Linked DNA regions of Pokkaliibacter sp. MBI-7. The protein of the gene in region 2 interacts with the protein of the main gene of each other region in a pairwise test. Links are inferred from orthologs where the notes say so. Each region holds a gene or a part of one and is shown on either strand. Other genes may lie near its edges.

The links.
Region 1: the proteins of QCD60_RS21040 (region 2) and bioB interact in binary tests that used the Escherichia coli proteins (3 or more experiments, as listed by UniProt). The link is inferred for Pokkaliibacter sp. MBI-7 from one-to-one orthologs.

Annotation. Positions count from the first base shown.
Region 1 is NZ_JARVTG010000001.1:1,405,687-1,411,718, reverse strand. What follows is about bases 651-3,547. They hold bioB (biotin synthase BioB), read left to right. Parts: upstream 651-1,509; coding sequence 1,510-2,586; downstream 2,587-3,547. Other genes in these bases: bioF (8-amino-7-oxononanoate synthase), read left to right, coding at 2,592-3,547; QCD60_RS06410 (ComF family protein), read right to left, coding at 668-1,384. Outside these bases: QCD60_RS06415 (TraB/GumN family protein), read right to left, coding at 1-596; more of bioF, read left to right, coding at 3,548-3,767; QCD60_RS06395 (alpha/beta fold hydrolase), read left to right, coding at 3,760-4,458; malonyl-ACP O-methyltransferase BioC, read left to right, coding at 4,451-5,224; bioD (dethiobiotin synthase), read left to right, coding at 5,271-5,966; QCD60_RS06380 (hypothetical protein), read left to right, coding at 5,996-6,032. UniProt on the Escherichia coli protein: Catalyzes the conversion of dethiobiotin (DTB) to biotin by the insertion of a sulfur atom into dethiobiotin via a radical-based mechanism.
Region 2 is NZ_JARVTG010000002.1:297,873-305,882, forward strand. Bases 2,605-5,430 are described here. They hold QCD60_RS21040 (class II glutamine amidotransferase), read left to right. Parts: upstream 2,605-3,531; coding sequence 3,532-4,329; downstream 4,330-5,430. Other genes in these bases: QCD60_RS21035 (VWA domain-containing protein), read left to right, coding at 2,605-3,507; QCD60_RS21050 (hypothetical protein), read left to right, coding at 5,322-5,430. Also shown: rnd (ribonuclease D), read left to right, coding at 1-67; QCD60_RS21020 (YcgL domain-containing protein), read left to right, coding at 72-362; QCD60_RS21025 (YcgN family cysteine cluster protein), read left to right, coding at 362-811; QCD60_RS21030 (hypothetical protein), read left to right, coding at 1,095-1,442; more of QCD60_RS21035, read left to right, coding at 1,621-2,604; more of QCD60_RS21050, read left to right, coding at 5,431-7,439; QCD60_RS21055 (MurR/RpiR family transcriptional regulator), read right to left, coding at 7,560-8,010.

The DNA of each region.
Region 1 (6,032 bases), on a different replicon or contig from region 2:
AGCGTACTCACCAGATTGGCCACCTGAATATTCATATCGGGGACTGCGATGGCCTGCAGCTGACTCTCAAGTGTTTCCAGCGCCAGGATCTGCCGGTTGCCGGCGCGACGCATAAAGTAGTGATCAATACCGGCCGTAGTGTCAAATCCCTGCCGCTCAGCATCTGCCAGTACCAGCTGTGTACCCGCACGCCAGGGCTGCCAGGGTTGCATGGCGCTGTAATCCAGCCCCAGCTGTTGAGCATGCTGACGTAACCGTTGCTGATCCCTGGCTGAGAGCAGGTCTGACAGTCGCTGGCCGTTTTGTAGGTTACCGTAGTGATCGAACAGTTTCTGCTGGGCTGGCAGGGGGAGGTCGGTGGGATTGATTTCTACCACCAGATAATCAGACAGCGAAAATGCCGCTTCCACCGCTTGTGGCAGGGGATAGCCCTGCGGCGGGAAGGCATGCAGGGAGCCGAGCAGATACAGCGTGGCGGTCTGGGAACGAATCTGCCAGGCAAAGACTGGCTGAGCGCTGACCAGCTGGGGCACCAGCCAGAGACACAGGACCAACAGCCAGCCTGATAGTGCGAGTGGTATTCGGTATGGGCGCATAGTGCCGCGTTCTCCTTGAGGTGAGCTGCAGCTCAAGCAAATTGCCGGGGCCTGAAAATCGTTGCTATCGGTCAGTGATGGGGCGTCCGGGCCAGACACCACAGTTGCAGTCGGGTGATCTGCTGGCTGCGCAACAGTGCAGCAATGGCGTTGGCGGTCGCCCCGGTCGTCATGACGTCATCAATTACGGCTACATGACGGTAACCGGGATTACCGCGCAGCGCAAAGGCTGAGCGGAGATTGCGCCGCCGGGCCCGGGCACTCAGGCCTTGTTGTGTGGCAGTGGCCTGCGTGCGCTGCAGATAGTGGGTGTCGACCTTGATCTGCAAATGCCGGGACAGATACTGCGCGAGCCACAGGCTGTGATTGAAGCCGCGCTGCTGCAGACGCTGGCGGTGCATGGGTACCGGCAGCAAGACCTCTGGAAGCTGCAGCTCTGCTTCCTGCCAGGCGCCTAGCATCAGGCTGGCCAGCAGCCGACCTGCACTGAAGTCAGCCTGATATTTCCAGCGGCGAATCAGATATGGCAGTGGCGTTTCATAACGCCATGGACTCCAGACCCGGTTATACAGTGGCGCCTGTTTCAGACACTGACCGCACAGTCCCGTTGTACTCTGTGCCTCCAGAGGCAAGGCGCAGCCCAGACAGGCAGGCCGGTTGGAGGGCATATCCTGCTGACAGCCAGTACAGAGCAAGCCTGCTGGGGTGCGGGGATGACTCCTGCAAAGGATGCATGGGTAAAATAGCTGGTTAAAAATCGATCTGAGGTAAACCTTGTTGTTTTTCATTGGTTGACTCATTCCCTGAGCTGATTAAGATGGCGGTATTCCTGATGCCCCTGCGGAATCGCTGCCGTGCTGACCAGACCTGCAGTGCAGGGGCAAGTACGTTTACTTTTGCGGAGCACTGCACGATGTCAACCACTGTCATTCGCCATGATTGGACCGAGGGCGAAGTCCGCGCTCTGTTTGAGCAGCCTTTCAATGATTTGTTGTTTCAGGCTCAAACAACCCATCGTCAGTACTTTGATCCCAATCAGGTGCAGGTCAGCACCCTGTTGTCGATCAAAACCGGTTCCTGCCCTGAAGACTGTAAGTACTGCCCGCAAAGTGCGCATTACGACACCGGTCTGGAAAAACAGAAACTGATGGAAGTGAAGAAGGTACTGGAGGAGGCCGCCAGAGCCAAGGACAGCGGCGCCAGCCGTTTCTGCATGGGGGCTGCCTGGAAACATCCGACCCAGCGTGACATGCCTTACGTGCTGGAGATGGTGCGCGGTGTCAAAGCTATGGGGCTGGAGGCCTGTATGACACTCGGCACGCTCAATCGCGATCAGGCAGGTGAGCTGGCGGAGGCCGGGCTGGATTACTACAACCACAACCTCGATACCTCGCCAGAGTTCTATGACAGCATCATCACTACCCGTTCCTATCAGGAGCGACTGGATACCCTCAGTCATGTGCGCGACGCCGGTATGAAGGTCTGTTGTGGCGGCATCATGGGGATGGGCGAAAGTCTGCAGGATCGCATCGGCTTGCTGCGGGTACTGGCCAATATGCCTGATCATCCTGAAAGTGTGCCGATCAATATGCTGGTCAAGGTGGCGGGTACGCCTCTGGCAGAAGTTGAAGACCTGGACCCCTTCGACTTTATCCGCACCATCGCGGTAGCGCGGATCCTGATGCCACGCTCACATGTGCGACTGTCGGCCGGGCGCGAAAAGATGAATGAGCAGGTGCAGGCACTGTGTTTCATGGCGGGTGCCAATTCCATTTTCTATGGCGAAAAGCTGCTGACTACGCCTAACCCAGAGGCGCATGCAGACAAAGTGCTGTTCAGGAAACTGGGGATCACACCTGAAAGCCGTGAAGGGTTATCTGATGAGGCGCACGAACAGGCATTGTTGCAGCAGGTACGCCAGCAACAGCAGGCCAGCCTCTACCATGATGCCGGTGCTCCTCAGGCACAGGCCGCAGCTACCCTGCAGTAATCATGATGGATGCATTCAATCTGCAGGCTCGCCTGAAGGAGCGTCAGCAGCAGCATCTCTATCGCCAGCGCAGGACTCTGGAAGGTGCACAGCAACCAGAGGTCGTGCTGGAGGGGCAGCGCTATCTGGCGTTCTGCAGCAATGACTATCTGGGTCTGGCCAATGATCCACGGTTGAAGCAAAGCGCCATCGAGGCGGTGCAGCGTTATGGTGTTGGTAGCGGCGCTTCTCATCTGGTCAGCGGTCATAGTGCTGAGCATCATGCGCTGGAAGAAGAGCTGGCGGTATTCACCGGACGACAGCGAGCCCTGCTGTTTTCTACCGGCTACATGGCCAATCTGGGTGCCATCAGTGCACTGCTGGATGATCAGTCTGCCGTGTTTGAAGACCGCCTGAATCATGCCTCCCTGCTGGACGCTGGCCTGAACAGCGGCGCGCGCTTTCAGCGCTATCTGCACAATGACATCGACAATCTGGCCAGTCGTCTGAGCAAGGCGACGCAGTCGCACAAGCTGGTGGTGACAGATGGTGTTTTCAGTATGGATGGTGATGTCGCGCCATTGAATGAGCTGGCGCAGCTATGCCATGACCAGCAAGCCTGGTTGATGGTGGATGATGCCCATGGCTTTGGGGTTCTGGGAGCGCGCGGTGCTGGATTAGTTGAGGCCTGTGAGCTTGATCAGCAGCAGGTGCCTGTACTGATGGCAACCCTGGGTAAGGCATTGGGCTGTGCCGGTGCTTTTATCGCGGGTAGCGAGACCTTGATTGAGGCGCTGATTCAGTTTGCCCGCCCCTATATCTACACCACAGCAATGCCTCCCGCAGTAGCGGCAGCAGGACGTCAGGCGCTGCGTATTGTGCAGCAGGAGCTTGAGCGAAGACTGCATTTGCAGCATCTGATCAGACGCTTTCGTCATGAGGCTGAAGTCATGGGGCTGACACTGATGCCCTCACAGACCGCCATTCAGCCTGTGCTGGTAGGCTCTGCGGCACGGGCGATGGCGCTCTCTGCAAGCCTGCTGCAACAGGGCATCTGGGTCACGGCAATCCGTCCACCTACGGTGCCTGCTGGCATGTCTCGGCTGCGTATCACACTGACGGCAGCACATACCGATCAGCAACTGGATCGTCTGCTGCATGCCTTGGAACGCAGCTGGCGAGAGGTGAGCGATCATGACTGAGTGGGTGCTGATCAATGGCTGGGCGATGCCTGACCATCTCTGGCACAGTGTAGTAGAGCGGCTATCACCACAGGGTACTGTGCACCTTCTCTCACCTGACCGTCATGCCGGTACGTTGGCCGAGGCGGCCAACAGCATACTGGCTCAGGCACCTGAAAGGGCAAACTGGCTGGGCTGGTCACTGGGTGGTCGGCTGCTGATGGAGGCAGCTGTGCAGGCGCCTGAACGTATTGCTCTGGCTGTCACGCTGGCCGCCAGCCCCAGCTTTGTGGCCACAGCAAATGCACCGGGCATGTCGCCTGATGTGTTTGATCAGTTCATTGATGCCATGGAGCAGCAGCCTCTACCGACGCTTCGGCGCTTTGCCGGTATGGTAGCTCAGTCTCATCCACAAGGAAGAACCTTGCTGGCCATGTTACGTGACTATCATCTTGGGCTGAGCAGCGAGGAGCTGATCAGTCTGTCTCGGCAGTTACAGTGGCTGGCAGATGACTGCTGCCAGCGTTGGGCGGAGGTCATGGTACCGCAGCGCCACTATTTGGGGGCGTGCGATGGTCTGGTACCTTCGCAGATTGCCGAAGTTCTTAACGGTGCGATGACGGTAGTGGATGTGTTACCAGATCAGGGGCATCTGCTGCACTGGCCTGATACCGCATGGCTGGACTTATCGGGAAAGAGTGCGCATGCATAAGCAGAACATTGCCCGTGAATTCAGCCGTGCCGCTGCCGGCTATGATCAGGCAGCTGTTCTGCAGCGGGAGATCGCAGGACGTTTGCTGGCGGGCTTGCCTCATTTGTCTGGCCGGGTAGTTGATATGGGCTGCGGGACAGGGTACGTCAGCCGCCATTTGCCGGATGGGCTGCAGGTGCTGGCACTGGATATTGCCCAGGGAATGCTACAGCAGGCGCGTCATCTGGCATCTGCTGACGCCTATGTGAATGCGGATGCAGAAGCGCTGCCGCTGCAAGAGGGCTGTGCTGATGCGGTTGTTTCCAGTCTGGCAGTGCAATGGTGTCATCATCCCGCAAGGATGTTTGCCGAGGTGTGGCGCGTACTGAGGCCGGGAGGCTGGCTGTGCCTGACCACGTTGGGCCCCCGTACCTTGTGGGAATTACGAGCTGCCTGGGCAGCGGTCGATCAGGAGGAACACGTCAATCGCTTCGCCAGTTTAGCTTGCTGGCAGCAGGCTGCTGGTCATGACTGGGTAAATCAACACTGGCAGGCCCGTGACAGCGTGGCCTTGTACGACAGTGCCAGGCAGGTCATGCGTGATCTGAAACAGCTGGGTGCCAGCCATACTGATGCGGCAGAGGTGCATCGTGGCCGAGCGCTAGCGGGACGTCAGCGACTGCAGGCGCTGGAGCAGGCCTATGAACAAGTGTGTTCCGGTGATGCTCTGACCGTGACCTATGATGTGTTCTATGCGTATCTGCAGAAGCCCTGCAATCCACTGTAGTGCATTTCTGACTGGTTTTTATTACGTACGACAACCGGGTGAGTTCATGTCGATTTTTTTTGTTACTGGTACTGACACCGATGCGGGTAAGACGCTGGTGTCCTCTGCGTTGCTCTGGCGAGCGCGTCAGATGGGGCTGACAACCCTGGGTATCAAACCCATTGCCTCTGGCTGCGAACAACAGGATGGTGGCTGGCGCAATCGTGATGCGCTGAGCCTGCAGCAGCAAAGCTGGCCGCAACTGGACTACGCGCTGCATAACCCGTTGCGTTTCCCCGAGGCCATTGCGCCTCATATCGCGGCTGAACTGCATGGGCAGCATCTGAGTGTGACGTCGGTGGAGCAGGCGTTGCAGCCCGTGCTGGCACAAAAGGCACAGTTCACTCTGATTGAGGGTGCAGGTGGCTGGCATCTGCCATTGAATAATCAGGGGCAGATGCTATCGGACTGGGTGGTGCAGCATACCTGGCCTGTTGTACTGGTTATCGGGTTGCGTCTCGGTTGTCTGAATCATGCCAGCCTGACCGTCAGCGCGATCCGCCAGGCAGGTCTGATGCTGGCTGGCTGGGTGGTAAACCATGTAGATCCTGATATGCCTTATCAGCAGGAAAATATTGCAACTCTTCAGGCAACAATGCCTGCACCGTGCCTGGGCAGAATTCCATGGCTGGAGCAGGTCAGTACAGAAAACGCGGCACCCTTCCTCAATCTGCAACCTTTACATTTAGTCGGTGTTGGCTAAAATTTGTTCAGAATATGAGGTGATATTCAATGCAGATTCAGGGCAGTACTTTCACCTATGGGCAAC
Region 2 (8,010 bases):
GGGCCTGCAAGGCTGGCGTGGAGAGTTGTTGAGCGAGTGTTTGAGCTCGTTGCGTTTTAATGAGTAGAAAAATGAAGCCTGTCCTCTGCAGTATTTATAAAAGCCCCAAGCGGGATGAAATGTACCTCTACGTGCTCAAGCAGGAGCAGTTTGCCAAAGTGCCAGAGTTGTTGCTGGAGCAGTTTGGCAAGCCTGTTCATGTGTTCGACATGCTGTTGAAGGCTGATCGTAAACTTGCTCGAGCGAAGGTCGAAGATGTGCTGGCGGCAATAGAGAGTCAGGGCTTCTTTTTGCAGATGCCCCCTCCCAAAGAGGCATACATGCTGGATAACTATCGAGCGCCGACAGAGGGTCGCTACTGATGTTGCGTGAGCATTTCTGGGATCAGTATTCCCTCGAAGAGCTGAACCACGATGAGTGGGAAGCATTGTGCGATGGTTGTGGTAAATGCTGCCTGCACAAGCTTGAAGATGAGGACACCGGTGAGATTTACCATACTCGGGTTGCTTGCAAGGAGCTGGACATCAAGTCTGGTGGTTGTATGCACTATGAAGACCGATTGTCACGTGTACCAGATTGTGTACAAATGACGCCGGAGCTTGTTCGTAGTGTCAACTGGCTGCATCCGTCGTGTGCGTACCGACGGGTTGCAGAAAAAAGAGGGCTGCCCGACTGGCATCCTCTCATTAGTGGCAAAGCTGCAACTAGCAAGACTGGGCGCATTAAACTGAAGCGGCTGGCTATCAGTGAGAGAGTGGTGCCTGTGGATGCCGACTGGGAATTGTTGATTGTCGATATCACTGACTTGTGATGTTCCGCAATAATTTCTTGTTGAGTGCTTGAAACGCCTTGGGGCTTTGGGTAAATTCTTTCGCGCGTTCATCGACTGATTCAAACATCTCTTTCAAATTTAGATGCTGTTCGGTCGATGTGAAAACTGAATTAATAATAGCTATATGCATCAAGAGTAGGGCTGACGTCCTCGCCAACCTGCCTAACCTGGGCAAGGTGGACTCCCGTAAGGGAGATGCGGCCAACTGGCAACCAAACAGGCCTTTCTCACGTCAGCTCTCATAAAACCATGGGAGCCTCAAATGCTAGATACCCCCACCACCGATTTCGACTCCTGCAGCAGCGACCTGAGTTCGCCTGTTTCAGCTCCCTTTACCTCTCCTCAATGGATTTTTCACCGCGAGCACAATTGTGCGCTCCGAATCTGGACCGCCGAAGGGAAGCGCAAGGATGCATGGGGATTGGCATGGGCGACTACTTTCCTCTATGTCGAGTATTGTGCGGGTAAAAATCGCCACGCCTATCGTTGTTACGAGTTTCGTTTTGGTATCTCAATTCAACAGTGGCTTGTAGATGTCTTTGAGCGTCAGTTGTTCGCTGATCTTAATGTTGCTGAAACACAGCGCTGGCAGCAGGCAGAGTCTGTGTAAATCACAGACTCTCAGCAATCCAATGAAGTCTGATAATCATAAATGCCGGTAGCTTGAGCTTTTTTTCTGATGCTCTAGGCGCTGCTATTCATCTTTGCTATAAGTTAGCCAGAAGAAATGTCTGGTAACAGACTACTTTCATGATCACCTTTCTTATGGGATGGATATGTTAGTGGGGATGGATGTGCGCGCTATACGTACTTGTTGTTCCTGGCTTATTGCTGCTTGTCTGGCATTCTCTGTCGGAAGTGCAATAGCTGCCCCCTCGGATGTGCGGCTGCTGGTCGATGTGTCCGGCAGTATGAAGCAGAACGATCCGAGCAATCTGCGTGTGCCTGCTGTTCAGCTGTTGGCACAGCTGATTCCTTCAGGCAGCCAGGCTGGATTCTGGAACTTTGGTAATCAGCCCTACACCTTAATGGCGCATGGCATGGTCAGTGAGGCCTGGCGCAAGGCGGCGGTACAGAGTGCTGATCGAATCACTAGTAGTGATCAGTGGACGGATATTGCCGCCGCCTTGAAGCAGGCGGCCGCGGCCAAAACGCAGGGTAGCATTCCCCAGCATATTATTTTGCTGTCAGATGGTATGGTCGATCTTGATCAGGACAAAGCCAGAAACGCGGCGTCCCGTAATGAAATTGTCGACTCTATTCTCCCGCAGCTGGCCAAAGCCGGCTTTCATGTGCACACCATCGCACTGTCTGATCAAGCAGATAAAGAACTGCTATCGTTGCTGGCTAAGCGCACCGGCGGCATGTTTGCCGAAGCGCGCAGTGCAGATGACCTTGCACGAATATTTGCACGTATTCTGGAAACGGCCGCGCCTGCAGAGCAGCTACCTCTGGTAGGTAATACCTTTGATGTGGACCGCACCATTCAGGAGTTCACGCTGTTAGCGTTCAGGGTGCCAACATCACCGGCACTGACCCTGACCACGCCTGACAAGAAAACCTACACCATGAGCCAGCATGACCCGAATGTACGCTGGTATCACGACCAGGGGTACGACATCGTCACCGTGCGCAAGCCGGAAGAAGGAAAATGGTCTCTGAAGGCAGATGTCGATCCACAAAATCGCGTCACCATCGTGAGTGATTTCAATCTGAACGTAGAGCCTTTGCCTGCATCGGCCTATCTTGGAGAGAAGCTTGACCTGAAATTCTCGTTCCAGGAGAAAGGCAAGAATATCGTTATCCCTGCCTTTCACCAGATCATGGAAAACAGCCTGAGGGTGCTGTTCCCTGACTCGCAATTGCAGATCTACAAGATTGGTACTGAGTATCTGCAACTCCCTGAAGGCGTATATGACAAGCCGCTGGATATGCTCACGCAGCCAGGGCAGTACGAGCTGAAAGTAGTGGTGGATGGCAAGACCTTCCGTCGACTGGTATCGATGCCGATCACCATTCATGCGCCACTGGAGTTGAAGGGTAAAGCTGATACCACTGATGGCAACGCGAAAATTGTGGTCGAGGCCAGACCTGATACGGATGCCCTCAAGCCGGAAGCCAGTCAGGTCAAGGTGATCATGACAGATAAGGACAACAAACAAACCAGTGCCAACATGGTGTGGATGCCGGAAGAGAAGCGCTGGGTCGCTGAGCTGAAGCCAGAGCAGCAGGGCGATGTCACTATCAAAGCCGAGGTCAATGGCCAGCTTCAGGACGGTAAGGCGATATCGTTCTCTCCGCCGCCAGTCGAAGTAAATTTTGCTGTTGAAAATGCGCCCAAGATCGAAAAGGCTAACATCGAGACACAGGTTGCTTCAGGCATGGCAATAGAGCAGCCCATGGTCGCCTCTCCTTCTCCCGCCGCTGCGGAAAAAGAAGTGTCTGATCCCAGTGGTGTAAAAATCACCAATGAGAAAGGGGAAGAGGTGAAAGCGCCAGAGCAGCCTCCAGAGCCTCCTGCAACGATAGAAGAGGAGCAGGGCACCAACTGGATTCTGATTGGCAGCATTGTCGGTATTAACCTGTTCCTGGTCGCAGGTGGCATACTGGCGTTCCGTGCGCTGATGAAGCGCAAGAAAGCCAAAGATGCGGCAGAAGATCAGCAGGTTGTTTAACCTCCATCCCGGAGTTGGGTACTAATGTGTGAATTGCTTGGCATGAGTGCCAATGTGCCAACCGATATATGCTTCAGCTTTACCGGTTTGATGCAGCGTGGTGGGGGAACAGGCCCCCACCGTGATGGTTGGGGAATTGCGTTCTATGAAGGCAAGGGGTGTCGTACCTTCCATGACCCTGGTCCCAGCGTCAACTCAGAGATTGCGCGTCTGGTGCAGCGTCATCCGATCAAAAGCCATATTGTCATCAGTCATATCCGCCAGGCCAATGTAGGGCAGGTATGTCTGGAGAACACACATCCTTTCAGTCGTGAGCTGTGGGGGCGTCATTGGACCTATGCGCACAATGGGCAGCTGACGGCAGAGGTTTTCAGCTGGCCTGTCGATATCTACCAGCCTGTCGGCACTACTGACAGCGAACAGGCATTCTGCTGGTTGCTGGGGCAGATCAGACAACAGTTTCCGCAGCCTCCGGCAGATGAAATACAGCAGCAAAGACTGAATGATCTGATCAGGCGGTGCTGCGATCAGCTGCGCGGTCTGGGTGTGTTCAACATGATGCTGAGCGATGCAGAGCGTCTGTACGTATACTGCACGACCAAACTGCACTGGATCACCCGTCGTGCACCTTTTGGCCAGGCGGTGCTCTCAGATGCTGATCTCAGCGTCGATTTTGGTACAGAGACCACTCCCAATGATGTAGTGACGATGATTGCGACGATGCCTCTGACCACCAATGAAGTTTGGCAACCTCTCCATGTTGGTGAGTTACTGGTCTTTCGATTAGGGCTGATAGAGGCTCATTTGGGGCGCGAAGAGTAGTCTTAGTTACTGGCTGGATGACGGTGACGAGAGAAAAGAGCAGGAACTGCAGTGGTCAGCTATTTCCGGATAGCTTCTTAGCATCTTTTCCCTCATCGCCGGGGTTAAACCACCGTTGTGGCCATGAGGCCTCTGTTCGTTGTAATAGCTCATCAGGTAGTCACCGATATCCTTGGTCGCCTGATCCGGCTGGTGTATCCACACTTCGGCACCCACTCACTTTTCACACTGCGAAAGAGCCGCTCCATAGGTGCATTGACGCTCCTATGTCAAGGCACCCGTACTGATTCTGCCAGGTCCGCAAGGTCAGCGTCGTATCCACAGTGGCAGACATCGCCCAGCCCACCACTCGACGGGCATAAAGGTCCATCACAACAGCAAGATAGGACCACTGCTCACCCGTCCATATGTAGGTGATATCGCCACACCACACCTGATTGGGCTGCACGGTATCAAAAGCACGATCCAGACGATTCGGCACCACCGCATGCATCTGCCGGGCCTGCTTATAACGATGTCTCTCCGGTTGACGGCTCATGAGACAGGCTTCCCTTACGGAAGAGCCTTTCTCGGTCACTAACGCGATGGCCTCCAGTTTGAACTCTGGCGTAAAGGGCTGACGACGTTTGCTCATAAACAAGACACCTCACTGAGCGCGTTAGAATAACGCTTTACTGAGTGTCCGAAATCATTGAGCCACTACACTCCAATGTAGTTACTTAGCGTGGGCGAGGAGGGCGATGGAGCTAACAATCTGCCCTAATGTGTGGGGGAGGGCGCTGTTATTAGCCGACATCTGCAGAAACCACCTGATTCGTGAAGTTGATGACTCTTGTCCATAATCAGCACACCCTTCCGGCGCAATCTGGATTGTTTGTAAGTTTGTATATATATTGCGTTGCATTCTGTAGGCCCTGCATCAGTGGAGCCGGTCAATGGGCGTGAAGGCATCGCAGTACAGCCTCCGTCAGCTAACAAAAGGAGTAGTGGTAATGAATAAATGGATAGGTATCGGCGTTCTCGCTGTCGCAGTGGGAGCGGGTGTGGCTTGGCAGCAAGGATGGCTGAATACCACTTCCATGTCTGCCAAGGTCAATATGACCGACTACGTACCGGCCGATACTGTGTTCTACGCTGGTGGTACTGCGGATGCCAAAGCCTTCGAGTACCTGCGTAATATGGATATCTTCCGCGGCATGCAGGGTGACCTGGATTCAATGCTGGCGGACATGGATAAGGGCGAGTTGAAGGACAATCCGACCGTCCGTTTCATCAAATACCTTGCTGTTGACCTGTTCGGCAATATGACCACTTACGGTGAGCTGGTTGATCACTACGGTATCGATGTCAGCAAACCACAAGCTCTCTACATGGATGGCGTTGTACCTGTCATCCGTATCAGTCTGGCCAACCAGGAAACCTTCTGGAAGGCATTCAATGAAGCCTCTGAAAAGAGTGGACTGAAAGCACAGCAGGAAACCGTTCAGGGCCACACATTTACCCGCTGGCGTTTGACACCTGAGGGCGAAGCCAAAACGGCTGATCTGGTGGTGAGTGTCGAAAATGGCATTGCTACAGTGACCGCGTTCTATTTCAAGGATACCGAGCAGTCCAGGCTGCAACGGCTGGCTTATGTGAAGCCGCAGAAGTCACTGACTGACAGTGGCGAAATCGCCGAATTGTCCAAGACCTACGGATGGACGGGTTCTACTGTGGCGATGCTGAATATCAAGCGGCTGGCTGAAGGCATCCTGTTGCCAGACAGCAACGGTTTCGGACGCGAACTGAATGCCATCCTGACGGATGGTGGCAAGCCTTCCCCCGTGGCAACCCGCTTTACTGCCGAATGCCGTCAGGAAATGGCCGGCCTTGCAGGCCAGGTGCCGCGTCTGATGTCGAGCTATCTGCCAGCGGTAGAAAAAGACGGCAAAATGACACAAAGCAGCCCGCTGCTGCTTGAAATCAAGAATGCGCCCACTCTGGCCAGCCTGCAAAAACTGCGCGGGCATATTCCTGCACACACCCTGGATGCCAATGGCCAGATCGTCGGTTTCGGTCTGGGGCTGGATGTTAATAATCTGGTACCTGCTACTACCGAGCTTTGGAATGCTTTCACTCAGGCCAAGTTCAGCTGCCCTGAGCTGGTTGAAGCTCAGCAGCAGATGGCCAGTGTCAGCCCCGCCTATCTGGGGATGGCGACGGGGATGCTGCAGGGCGTAAAAGGGGCAGGTTTCTCCCTTTACGATCTGGTGATGTCTAAAGACAGCCCCATCCCTGAGAAGTATTCCTTCCTGCTCAGTATTGCCACCGAGAACCCGCAGATGCTGCTGTCCATGCTGAGCAGTTCTCCGTTTGGTGCCATGGTGCAGATTCCGGCCGACGGCAGTATCGCTGATGTTGATCTGTCTGACGTTGCTCCCGGTCTGAAAATCAAGGCTGGGGTGAAAGGGAAGTTCATTGTTGCTTACGCTGGTGAGCCTGCACAGAAGGCAGTGGATACGCTGGATAAGGAAACCATCGATGCCAATGGCATGCAGAGCCTGTCGTTCAACTACCCGAAAGTGGCTCAGCTGGTTGATCAGCTTCCCGGTATGGTGACTGATGCCATGTCCAATGAGATGGGCAGTGGCTGCGTGCAGAAAGCGACGCTGGCGCACATGCTGCGTCTGCCCGCTGTCATCAGCTATAACGCTGACTTCAGCAAGGATGGCCTGTTGGCGAACACCGCCATGACACTGACCAAAGAGCAGCCAGAGAAAGCGATCTCTCCGGTGGGCAAGTTCAACGTTTATGATCAGACCTTCGACTGCGCTCAGGGCGACATGGTGGGTAGCGAAGAGATTCGCGCTGATGGCACGGGTTCGTACGTCATGAAAGACGATGCTGGCCAGTGTGATCTGTCCAAGATCGACTACAAATGGACCCAGAAAGGCAGTGCCATGGTCATGAGCGAGGGAAAATCCACTCACCGCGACAGCTGTGATGCAGAGTGGACTGCGCCTGAGCCCTACACCGCGCGCTGCACCCTGATGCCTGCCGATAAGGGCTTCAAGTGCCTGTACATGGAAGAGGAAAGCCAGAGCCTCTACCACTATCAACCCGCTCAATAAAGTAACCTTCCCAATAACGTACCCGGTAGCAGGCGTGCTAACGGGTACGGAAGCACACAATACAAAAAGCCGGTGGATTCACTCCATCGGCTTTTTGCTTTTCTGCCGCAGCGTATACGGTCAGTCGCCCAATGGCTGACTGTCATCGTCGTGATCGCGGTATGCAATTAGCTGATGCTTGATCCGACGGATGTTTTCCAGAGCCGGTGCGCCCAGGGCCAATGACAGCTCTGACGCCAGCACATCAATCACCGCCAGCAGTGCATAGCGTGAAGGTGTCGGCTGGTTGACGAACTGCTTCTCTTCGGGGATATCCACTGCCAGCACAATATCGGCGTGTTCAGTGAGGGGAGAGTGGGGTCGGGTAATGGCAATCACCTGTGCATCGTACTGATGAGCGATGCGGCAGGCGTTGTGCAAGTCGGTGTAGCGGCCGGTGGTTGAAATGGCGACCAGCACGTCACCTTTCTTGAGGGTCGCGGCGACCATCTGCAGCATCTGACCATCCTGATAGGCATTGACCATCAGACCCAGTCGGAACAGGCGGTTCTGCATATCCTGCGCGGCGATG